2 regions of the Micromonospora sp. CNB394 genome follow, and region 1 is predicted to be linked to the other one. Evidence: riboswitches for the same ligand, from Rfam matches in the RefSeq annotation. Region 1 holds a riboswitch; the other holds the start of a gene.
What was found. A riboswitch is a leader RNA that binds a small molecule or an ion and turns the genes downstream of it on or off. The one in region 1 is predicted to bind cobalamin.
Positions count from the first base shown of each region.

Region 1 (4,778 bases):
CTTGCAACACCAGATGTCGTGTCGGCGTGTCGGATTGATCTCACCGTCCACTGTGCCTACCCCCGATGCCGCGGCTCGCCGCCGGGCGCGATACTCGGCGGTATGGGGAATACCGGACGCCGCTGGGCGTGGGTGGCGGTCCTGCTCGTCGGCGTCGGGCTCCACCTGCTGGTGCTGGAGACACTCGCCGGCACCGGGACCGTCACGTTCGTGCCGGCGCTGATCCTGCTCGGCGCGTCCGTCGCACCCGCCACGTTCCTGACCTTCGCCCAGGGGCGGCCGGCGCGCCGCCCGGTCCCCGGCTCCGTCGTCGGCGTCGCCGCGCTGCTCGGCGGCGTGATCGGCGTGGTCGCCGCCGGCTGGCTGGAGTACGGCACACTGCACCGCCTCGGCGTCCTGCCGATGGCGCTCGTCGGGCTGGCCGAGGAGACCGCCAAGCTGATCGTGCCGGCCGGCGTCCTGCTGCTGTGGCGGCGGCACCGGTCCCCGGCGCAGGGGCTGGTGATCGGCGTGGCCTCCGGCACCGGGTTCGCCGCGCTGGAGACCGTGGGCTACGCGTTCGCCGCGTTCGTCGGGTCGCAGGGCAGTCTCGGCGCGGTGGAGCAGACACTGCTGGTACGCGGTCTCACCGCGCCCGCCGCGCACCTGGCCTGGACCGGGCTGACCGCCGCCGCGCTGTTCACGTTCGCCGCCGCGCCCGGTGGCCGGAAGCTGGCGGCGTTCCTGCTCACCTTCGCCGCCACCGTCACGCTGCACACCTGCTGGGACACGTTCGGCACCCGGCCCGCGTACGTGTTCATCGGCGGCGTGTCGCTGGGCTGGGTGCTGCTGCGCCTGCACCTGGACCGCGAGCGGCCGGCCGTGTTCCGGGCGCCGGCGGAGCCGAACCGGGACACCCATCATGATCATCGCCAGTTCGCCGAGGTGGCGGGGTCGGAGCACCTCTGATGCCGCCACCTCGGCGTGATGGAGTCGGTGCGTCTCAGCCGGCGGCCAGCCGGACGCCGAGCGCCACGAAGGCGACCGCGCAGAGCCGGTCCACGCGCCGCGACCAGCGGCTGTCGCCCCACCGGCTGGCGAACCGCCCCGCGCCCACGCCGAGCACCAGGTCCACGGCGAGCTGCACCGCGACGAACAGCACGCCGAGCAGCACCAGCTGCGCCGCCACCGGGCCCGACTCGGGCCGCACGAACTGCGGCAGGAACGCCACACTGAACAGGATCATCTTCGGGTTGAGCAGGTTCGTCAGCAGCCCGCGGCGGAACGCCCGCCCGGCGCCGCCGTCCGGCCGGTCCGCACGCGCGCCGGGCCGGCCCGTGCCGCGCAGCGCCCGCAGCCCCAGCACGATCAGGTACGCCGCACCGGCCCACCGGATCGCGGTGAACAGCACCGGGGACGCGGCGATGACGGTGGCGAGCCCGGCGACCACGGCGGCGACGTGCACCGCCTCCCCGGCGGCGACCCCGAGCGCGGCCACCGCGCCCGCCCGCGGGCCGTACCGGGTGGCGTTCGCGAGCACGAACATCATGTCCGGTCCCGGTGTGAGCATGAGCACCACGATGGCGGCCAGGTAACCGGCGAGCGTGGCCGCGGAGAGCCCGAGCACCGCTCAGCCCTCCCCGGCGCCGTCGAGCAGCGCCCGGCGCAGCGCCAGCCGGTGCTCGCGCCGGATCTGCGCCTCCCGGTAGCGCCGCCGGTCGCCCTCGGTCTCGGTGCGCAGCGGCGGCACCGGCCGGGGCTGCCCCTCGTCGTCCACCGCCACCATCACCAGATGCGCGGTGGCCACGTCCACCGGCGGCACCGCGCGGTCCCACCGGTCCGCGCTGACCTTGACCGCCACCTCCATCGAGCTGCGGCCGGCCCAGGTGATCCGGGCGTCCACGTGCACCACGTCCCCGACGCGTACCGCCCGCAGGAACGCGGTCTCGTCGATGGCGGCGGTGACGGCCGGGCCGTCGGAGTGGCGGGCGGCGACCACCCCGGCGACCGAGTCGATCAGGTTGAGGATGCGCCCGCCGTGGACCGTGCCCATCAGGTTGGTGTGGTGCTGGTCCATGATCTGCGACAAAGTCAGGTGCGAGGCCGACGGTGGTCGGCCGGTGAGCGTGATGGCGTCGGGCACTGTGCGGTTCCGTCCTCGCAGAAGCGGACCGCCGACCGGCTTGGGTGTGCACGTCGAGGGCACGCCGACGGCCCTGCGCACGGCGTGTCACCCGCCCGACCCACCCGCGAGGTCGACGGCGGCGCGCACCGGTGGTACGCGCGACGCGGGCAGGTCTTCGGACTCGCGGGCCGGACACGAGGTCGCCTACCGGCCGTCGCTTCCCAGGCCGTGGCCCAGTGCTGTTGACGGCTGTCGTTCCCGCTCACCGCTGCGGGGCAGTCCCGGATTCCCACCGGGTTCCCTCTTACGACACCCGGCCGTCGCCGCCCGGGTGAACCAGCGCTCCCCGCAGCGTAGCCCAGCACCGGGCGGGCACTGCCGTCAGGCCGGAGCCGGTCCCGTTCCCGTCGCGGCCAGCGGCGCCGCGCCGAACGACACCGCGAACCGCTTGCACCAGATCGACACGCTGCGCAACCCGTCCAGGTCCACCGACGCCGGGATGTCGTACGCCTGGTCGCCGATGTTGCCCTTGAGCCGGCCCAGTTCGACCCAGCGACCGTCGTCGAACACCTGCCAGCCGGCACGCCCGGGCAGCACCTCCCGGTCGGTGAGCCACACCCGCAGGTCGGGGCCGTCCGAGGTGTCCAGTCCCCGCAGGAGCAGCTGGCGGCGAGGCGGACCAGCTGCGCCCGGCCGGACGTGTCGTGCTCGTGGGTGACGAAGTCACCGGCGGCGAGGAGCACGTCGGCGGGCGCCCCGCCGGTCGCCGACGGGCCGGTCGTACCGGAGGGCGACGGGCCGGTCGTAGGCGACGGGCCGGTCGTACCGGCCGGCTGCGGCTCCGCCACCGACGGCAGCGTCTCGCGTACCTCACGGTCGGTCACCAGCCGCCACGGCTGGAACAGGTACAGACCCACCGCGAGACCGGTGACGACCACGGCGGCGAGCCCCGACAACACCACACGTCTTCTGCCCATGCTCCGACAGTAGGCGCGTACCCGGCGGAAAGATCTTTCCGACCGCTTACGGGTCGACCGCGGGCCGCCGCACCGGGACGCCGGTGGGTAGCGTCTGACCCATGGGGCGCTACGTGCTCGTCGTCGACGACGACCGGACGGTGAGCGACGTCGTCCGGCGGTACCTGGAACAGGACGGCTGCCGGGTCCGGCTGTCCTTCGACGGGCCCGAGGCGCTCGCCGCGGCCGAGGAGGAGCCACCCGACCTGGTGGTCCTCGACCTGATGATGCCGGGTCTCGACGGCATCGAGGTGTGCCGCCGGCTGCGTCGCCGCCTGCCCGGCCTGCCCGTGGTCATGCTCACCGCGCTCGGGGACGAGGCCGACCGGGTCGCCGGGCTGGAGGTCGGCGCGGACGACTACGTGACCAAGCCGTTCTCCCCGCGCGAGCTGGTGCTGCGTATCCGGTCGGTGCTGCGGCGCGCGGCCCCGCAGGACCGGGGACCGGCCGGGGTGCTGTGCGACGGCGACCTCACCGCGGACACCGGCCGGCGCGTCGCCGAGCGCGGCGGGCGTCCGCTGTCGTTGACCGTGCGGGAGTTCGATCTGCTCGCGTTCCTGCTGGCGAACCCGGGACGCGCCTGGTCGCGGGCCGAGCTGCTGGACCGCGTGTGGGGCTGGCGCTTCGGCGACCAGTCCACCGTCACCGTCCACGTCCGGCGTCTGCGGGAGAAGATCGAGGACCACCCGGCGCAGCCGCGCCGCATCGTCACCGTGTGGGGCGTCGGCTACCGGTACGAGCCGTCGGAGGCGTCCCGGTGAACGAACTGATGGTCATCGGGCTCTACGCCCTCCTCGCCGGTGCGGCCGTCGGCGCGCTCGCTGTGGGCGCGCTGCGGCTGGTGCGCCACCGGTCGATCCTCGCGCACATCGCGGTGCTGCTGGCGGTCACGATCGCCTCGGTGACGGCGGGCGTCACGGCCGTCGCCCAGGCCATGTTCCTGTCCGCGCACGACCTCCAGGTCGTCCTCGTGACGGTGGCGGCGTCCGCGGCGGTCAGCCTCGCCGTCGGGGTGGCGTTCGCGCGCCGGCTGGCGCAGGCGGCGGTCTGGGCCGACCAGGCCCGGCAGCGGGAACGGCAGCTGGAGGCCGGCCGCCGCGAGCTGGTCGCGTGGGTCTCGCACGACCTGCGTACGCCGCTGGCCGGGCTGCGGGCGATGGCGGAGGCGCTGGAGGACCGGGTGGTCGACGAGCCGGCGGCGGTGGCCGAGTACCACCGCCGGATCCGGGTCGAGACGGACCGGATGACGCGGCTGGTCGACGACCTGTTCGAGCTGTCCCGGATCACCGCCGGAGCGCTGCGGCCCGCGCTGTCCCCGGTCCCGCTCGGCGACGTGGTCTCCGACGCGATCGCCGCCACCGCGCCGCTGGCCGCCGACCGGCGGGTGCGTGTCGTCGCCCCGGAGACCGGCTGGCCGACCGTCCGTGCCGCCGAGGCCGAACTCGCCCGCGTCGTGACGAACCTGCTGGTCAACTCGGTGCGGTACACGCCGCCGGACGGCACGGTGCGCATCGACGCCGGCCGGGACGACGACGACGCGTGGCTGGCCGTCTCCGACACCTGCGGCGGCATCCCGGAGGCGGACCTGCCCCGGGTGTTCGACGTGGCGTTCCGGGGCACCCGGGCCCGTACCCCCGCACCGGCCGGTGCCGACGAGG
Region 1 covers NZ_KB895837.1:83,853-88,630, forward strand. The annotation lists gene C569_RS0116315 (PrsW family intramembrane metalloprotease) at 103-948, shown strand; gene C569_RS0116320 (LysE family translocator) at 983-1,606, opposite strand; gene C569_RS0116325 (acyl-CoA thioesterase) at 1,610-2,122, opposite strand; cobalamin riboswitch at 2,253-2,450, opposite strand; partial or broken gene C569_RS30435 (DM13 domain-containing protein) at 2,486-3,081, opposite strand; gene C569_RS0116335 (response regulator transcription factor) at 3,183-3,881, shown strand; gene C569_RS0116340 (sensor histidine kinase KdpD) at 3,890-4,778, shown strand, end outside.

Region 2 (4,778 bases), on a different contig from region 1:
GGCGCCGGGCTGCTCGTCACAGGAGGGAGACGGCCCGTCGGCGGTGTCCGGGTAGAGCCGGAAGCCACCGGCCGCGCACTGCTGCCGGACGAGGAAGTCCACCGTGTCCTGCGGCAGGTCACCGCTGCGGGCCAGGCCCAGCACGGCGAACGACTGGTCGAAGGTGTTACTGGCGTCCGGGCCGCTGTCGGCGGTGGTACGGCTGGTGATCCGTCCCCGCTGGTGACCGGCGTCCGCTCCGGCGATCAGCGACAGCGTCTCCTTCCGCAGGTCGTAGCCGCCGAAGTCGGTGGGGTCGGCGCCGGCGGCGGAGGCGGCGTAGAGCAGCTTGGCGGTGGCACCGCCGTCGGTGAAGCCCTCGAATCCCCAGTCGTCGTAGCTGTTGTAGGAGCGCACGTGCTTGGCGACCTGCGCGGTCGCCGCCGTCCGGGTGGGCGCGTCGACGCCGGTGGCGGACAGTGCGACCAGGCCGTCGACGGTCAGCCCCCAGTCCTCGGGGGTGAACGGGCCGGGCAGCGAGCCGTCGGTGAACTCGCCGGCCAGCCAGGACGCGGCGTCGCGGGCGGCCGTGACGTGGGCCGGGGTGGGTGCCGCGACCACTGTCAGCGGAGCGCCGGTGATCATGGCAAGGGTCGCCACCGTGGCTGTACCGAGACCGGTGGTGAGACGCCGGGACAGGGGCATCAGGGGTGCCTTTCGCAGAGCGGTCGGTGAAAGCTCCGGAAAGCACCCCGAGAAACGGACACCCCGCTCCGCGTGCTGCGGTGGGCGGGGTGGGCCGGACCTCGGTGGCCCGGACTTCACCGTGTAGACCTCGACAGTGGAAGCCGCTCGTCCCGGGCGGGGCATTCCGGCTCGCGAAAAGGGGACTCTCGCTCACGGTTGCGGGTCAGCGCCGGCTTCGCACCGGCTTCCCCCCGCACGGGACGTATGCAGTTGTGTGCCCGGCGTGCACCGGGTGCCGACACCGTACCGCTCGGGCGCGCGACGACGCCAGAGCGCAGACCGGCACCCGGTGCGCCGCTTGTCACACCGCTGCCGCGGCTCAGGGTGCGGCGATACCCGGCGGGGCGCCCGCCCCGAAGGACCAGCCCTCGACACTGCCCGGCGCGGGGTTGTAGCTGGTCGCTCCCGAGGTGCTGTAGGACCAGGAGCCGCCGCTGGGTGCGTGCCAGTACGACCAGTACGCGGTGACCGGCGGGGTGTTGACGCACGGCTCGGTCGCGGCGGTGGGCTTGCCGTTGATCCGGCAGACGAAGGCCAGACCCCAGCGGGCGGTACCGGTGACGGTGAAGCCGGCGGCCTGCAGCGCGGCCAGGCCCGTGGCCGGGTCACCGGGGGCACAGCCGACCTGGACACCGCCGCCGAGCGCGGCGAAGTCGACGACCACTGTGACTCCCGAGGTGCCGACGCAGGCGGCGGCGTGCGCCGCCCGGGGCGTGGGTTCGACGGCGGTCAGCGCGACGCCCGCCACGACGGCGGCCAGCAGACCGGCCAGCCAGTTGCGGACTGTGGAACGGGGACGGAACACGGATCCTCCTGTGATCGGGTGAGCGGCGAGAGGGTTCACGGGCAGGTAGGCGCCGGTGCGCCGGAATCGGCGCCGGTGGCCGACAAGCGGGCGTACCCGGTCCCGGTGAGGCCGAGGACGGCCTGCGCGGTGGCCCGGGGTGCGGTGGCCGGGTCGAAGCCGCCGCCGTCGAAGTCGACCGCGCCCCGGTCCGCCGGTGCGGCGGCGCAGCCGAGCTGGAGACCGGCGAGGAAACCCCGGGCGCGCGCCCAGGCCAGCGGCCGGTGGCCGTCGCGCAGGGCCTGCGCGGCGAGGCCGGTGCTGTTGGCGTTGGGCGTGCCGGCGACGTTGGTGAAGCCGCCGTCGGCGCCCTGGACGGACACCAGCCAGCGCACCCCTGCGGCGGCGTCGGCCGGACGCCCCGCGGCGCGCAGCGCCTGCGTCGCGAGCGCCGTGGCGTCCACGTCGGACGAGCAGACCGGCTGCGCGGGCAGCAGCGGGTAGCCGCCGTCCGGGCACCGGGTGCCGGCCAGCCAGGCAGCCGCCGCAGGAGGCGCACCCAGCGCGGTGCGGTCCAAGGCGAGGATCGCGAAGGACTGGCTGAACGCGTTGCTGTAGTCGCCGTACGCGGAGCGGTCGCTGAACCGGCCGTCCGGCGTCTGGAGCGAACGCAGCCGGGCGATCAGGTCCACCCCGCCGACGTCGGCCGGGTCGCCGCCGCGCACCTGCACGGCGAGCGCGAGCTTGGCTGTCGCACCCGCGTACGCCTCGGAGACACCGTCGCCGAGGTAGCCGTCGCGGACGTCCGGCCGGGTGACCCAGGCCAGCGCGTCGGCGCCGTAGTCGTCGGCGGCGCCCGCCGCGGCGAAGGCGAACACGGCGTCGAGGGTCAGCCCCTGGTCGGGGTAGGCGACACCGTCGAAGACCACCTCGAAGCGTTCGCCGTCGACGAGTTGCCGGGCGAGCCAGCCGGCGGCGGCCTCCGGGCGGGTGACTCCGGCGCGCTCGGGTGCGGCGACGGCTGGTGTGGTGAGGGTGAGGGCGGCGAGCACGCCGCAGAGGAGCGCGAGCAGGCGGTGCCGGCTTCGGCGGACGACCATCGGAAGCGCCTTTCCGGCCCGGCGGTCGTCGAAAGCCCTACCGACGCGGCAACGCCGGGTCGGTAGGGACTCCGACCCGTGGGCCACGACGGGTGGGGAGCGGATGCACGCGTACGACGGGTATTCGGGCTCGCCGCCCAGAGTCCACTGGACGGCCTACCGTTGCGGGCCAGCGCCGGATTTCGACCGGTCTTCCCCCGCACGTACGCGCGTTGGTTCAGTTGTCGCGACAGTCTTATGTGGCCGCTGCTCCGATGTCAATGCGCCAGGAGCCGGACACGCGCCGTGACGGGTGGTCGGAGTCGGCGTTCTCACGTCCGCCGCCGTCGGAGAGGGTCGTGGCAGCCCTTCCGATCGAACTGGCGGAATCGTCGCCCCGGCCGGCGTCCGTCACCCGGGCGATTGAGCAGGTCACGGCCGGGGTAGTGGCCCTCCTCGCGGAAGATCAATCGGCGGCCCGTCCCGGTCCGCCCGGCGAGAGGGGTACCACCGGTGCGGACCTGGGTACGCGACGCCGCCGCGCGGTTGCGCGGCGAGGCGATGACGGTGGTCGAGCTGACCGCCGCCGCTGTGGTCGCGTGGATCGTGGCGGCGGTGGTGATCCGTCATCCGGACCCGTTCTTCGCACCGACCGCCGCGCTCGTGGTGCTCGGCGAGTCCCGCGGCCGGCGGCTGCGGCAGACCGTCGAGATCCTGCTCGCCGTGGCAGCCGCGGTGCTCGTCGCGGAGCTGCTGGTGTACGCGCTGGGCCCGGGCACCGGGACGGTCCTGCTGGTGCTGCTGCTGACCACCACCACGCTCGTGGCGATCGGGGCCCGTCGTGCGCTGGTCGTGCAGGCCACCGTCTCGGCGATGTACCTGGTGGTGGTCTCCGCGCCGAACGGGACGCTGATGCCGTTCCGCTTCGTCGACGCGCTCATCGGCGGCGTGGTGGCGCTCGCCGCCAGTCAGCTGATGGCCGCCCGCGACCCGCTGGCGCCACTGGTGGCGCAGGCCCGGCGCAGCTACACCGACCTGGCCGACCTGCTCGACCGGGTCAACGCGGCACTGCGGGGCTGCGACGAGGACGCCGCCCGCGCCGCGCTGGACCGGGCGCGGCAGGTGGACGACTGTGTCGCCGAGATGCAGGCCGCGGTGCTCGCCACCGGCGAGACGCTGCGGCTCGGACTGCGCCGCCGGCACCTGGGCAAGCTCGCCGAGGTGGAGGCCACGTTGCGGCAGCTCGACTACGCCGCCCGCAACATCCGGGTGCTGGCCCGGGCCGGCGTTACCCTGACCCGCCGGCACACCGCCACACCGCCGGAGCTGGCCGCCGCGATCGGCGCGCTGACCTCCGCCGTACGGTCGGCTGGTGAGGCCATGGCCCGCGACCTCACCGGCGCCGACGCCGACCGGCACGCGCAGCGGGCCGACGCCGCGGCCCTGGAGGCGGTGCGGCTCGCCGCGGGCCTGCTGCGGACCGACTCGCCGCTGCCGGTCACCATGATCGTCGGGCAGATCCGGGCGACCGCGATCGACCTGCTGCGCGGCGTCGGCCACGACGACGTGACGGTGCTGGACCGGGTGGACGAGGCGCTCGGCCTGAGCCGGGCGTGACACCCGTCGGCCGCCGGAGCCGACTCGCCAGCGGCTGACAGGACGCTACGTCGTGAAGTAGGCGGCGCTCTCCGCGTCGGCCGGGTAGTAGGACTCGATCGCGATCTCGTCGACCGTGATGTCCATCGGGGTGCCGAACGTGGTGATGGTCGAGAACAGCCGCAGCTCCCGTCCGCCGACGCGAAGGATCATCGGTAGCACGACGTCCGTCTCGATCCGGTGACCCGGCGTATCGTCCGGCTCGGGCGCCAGCAGCTCTTCGTAGAGCGCGGTGAGTTCAGGGTCGGGAGCAGTGGCGAGCTGGCGGGAGATCCGGGCGCGGAACACCGCGCGCACGTCGGCCAGATTGACGACCATGCGCGCGAGACCGCGCGGGTCCAGTCCCAGCCGCACCAGGTTGACCGGCGGCCGCAGCAGGTCCGGAGCCACCTGTGCGAAGAACGGGTCGACGGCGCGGTTGGTCATCACGATGTTCCACCGGCGATCGAAGACCACCGCCGGGTAGGGCTCGTGGGCGCGGAGGACCCTCCGGACGGCGTCGTGGACGGCTGACAGCGCGTTGTGGTCGAGCG
Region 2 covers NZ_KB895834.1:21,605-26,382, reverse strand. The annotation lists gene C569_RS0113890 (terpene cyclase/mutase family protein) at 1-684, opposite strand, end outside; cobalamin riboswitch at 822-963, opposite strand; gene C569_RS0113885 (hypothetical protein) at 1,046-1,531, opposite strand; gene C569_RS0113880 (prenyltransferase/squalene oxidase repeat-containing protein) at 1,567-2,610, opposite strand; cobalamin riboswitch at 2,708-2,854, opposite strand; gene C569_RS0113875 (FUSC family protein) at 3,103-4,206, shown strand; gene C569_RS0113870 (helix-turn-helix transcriptional regulator) at 4,252-4,778, opposite strand, start outside.
Region 2: linked by a shared signal. The riboswitch ahead of C569_RS0113880 (prenyltransferase/squalene oxidase repeat-containing protein) and the one ahead of C569_RS0116325 (acyl-CoA thioesterase) in region 1 are both predicted to bind cobalamin.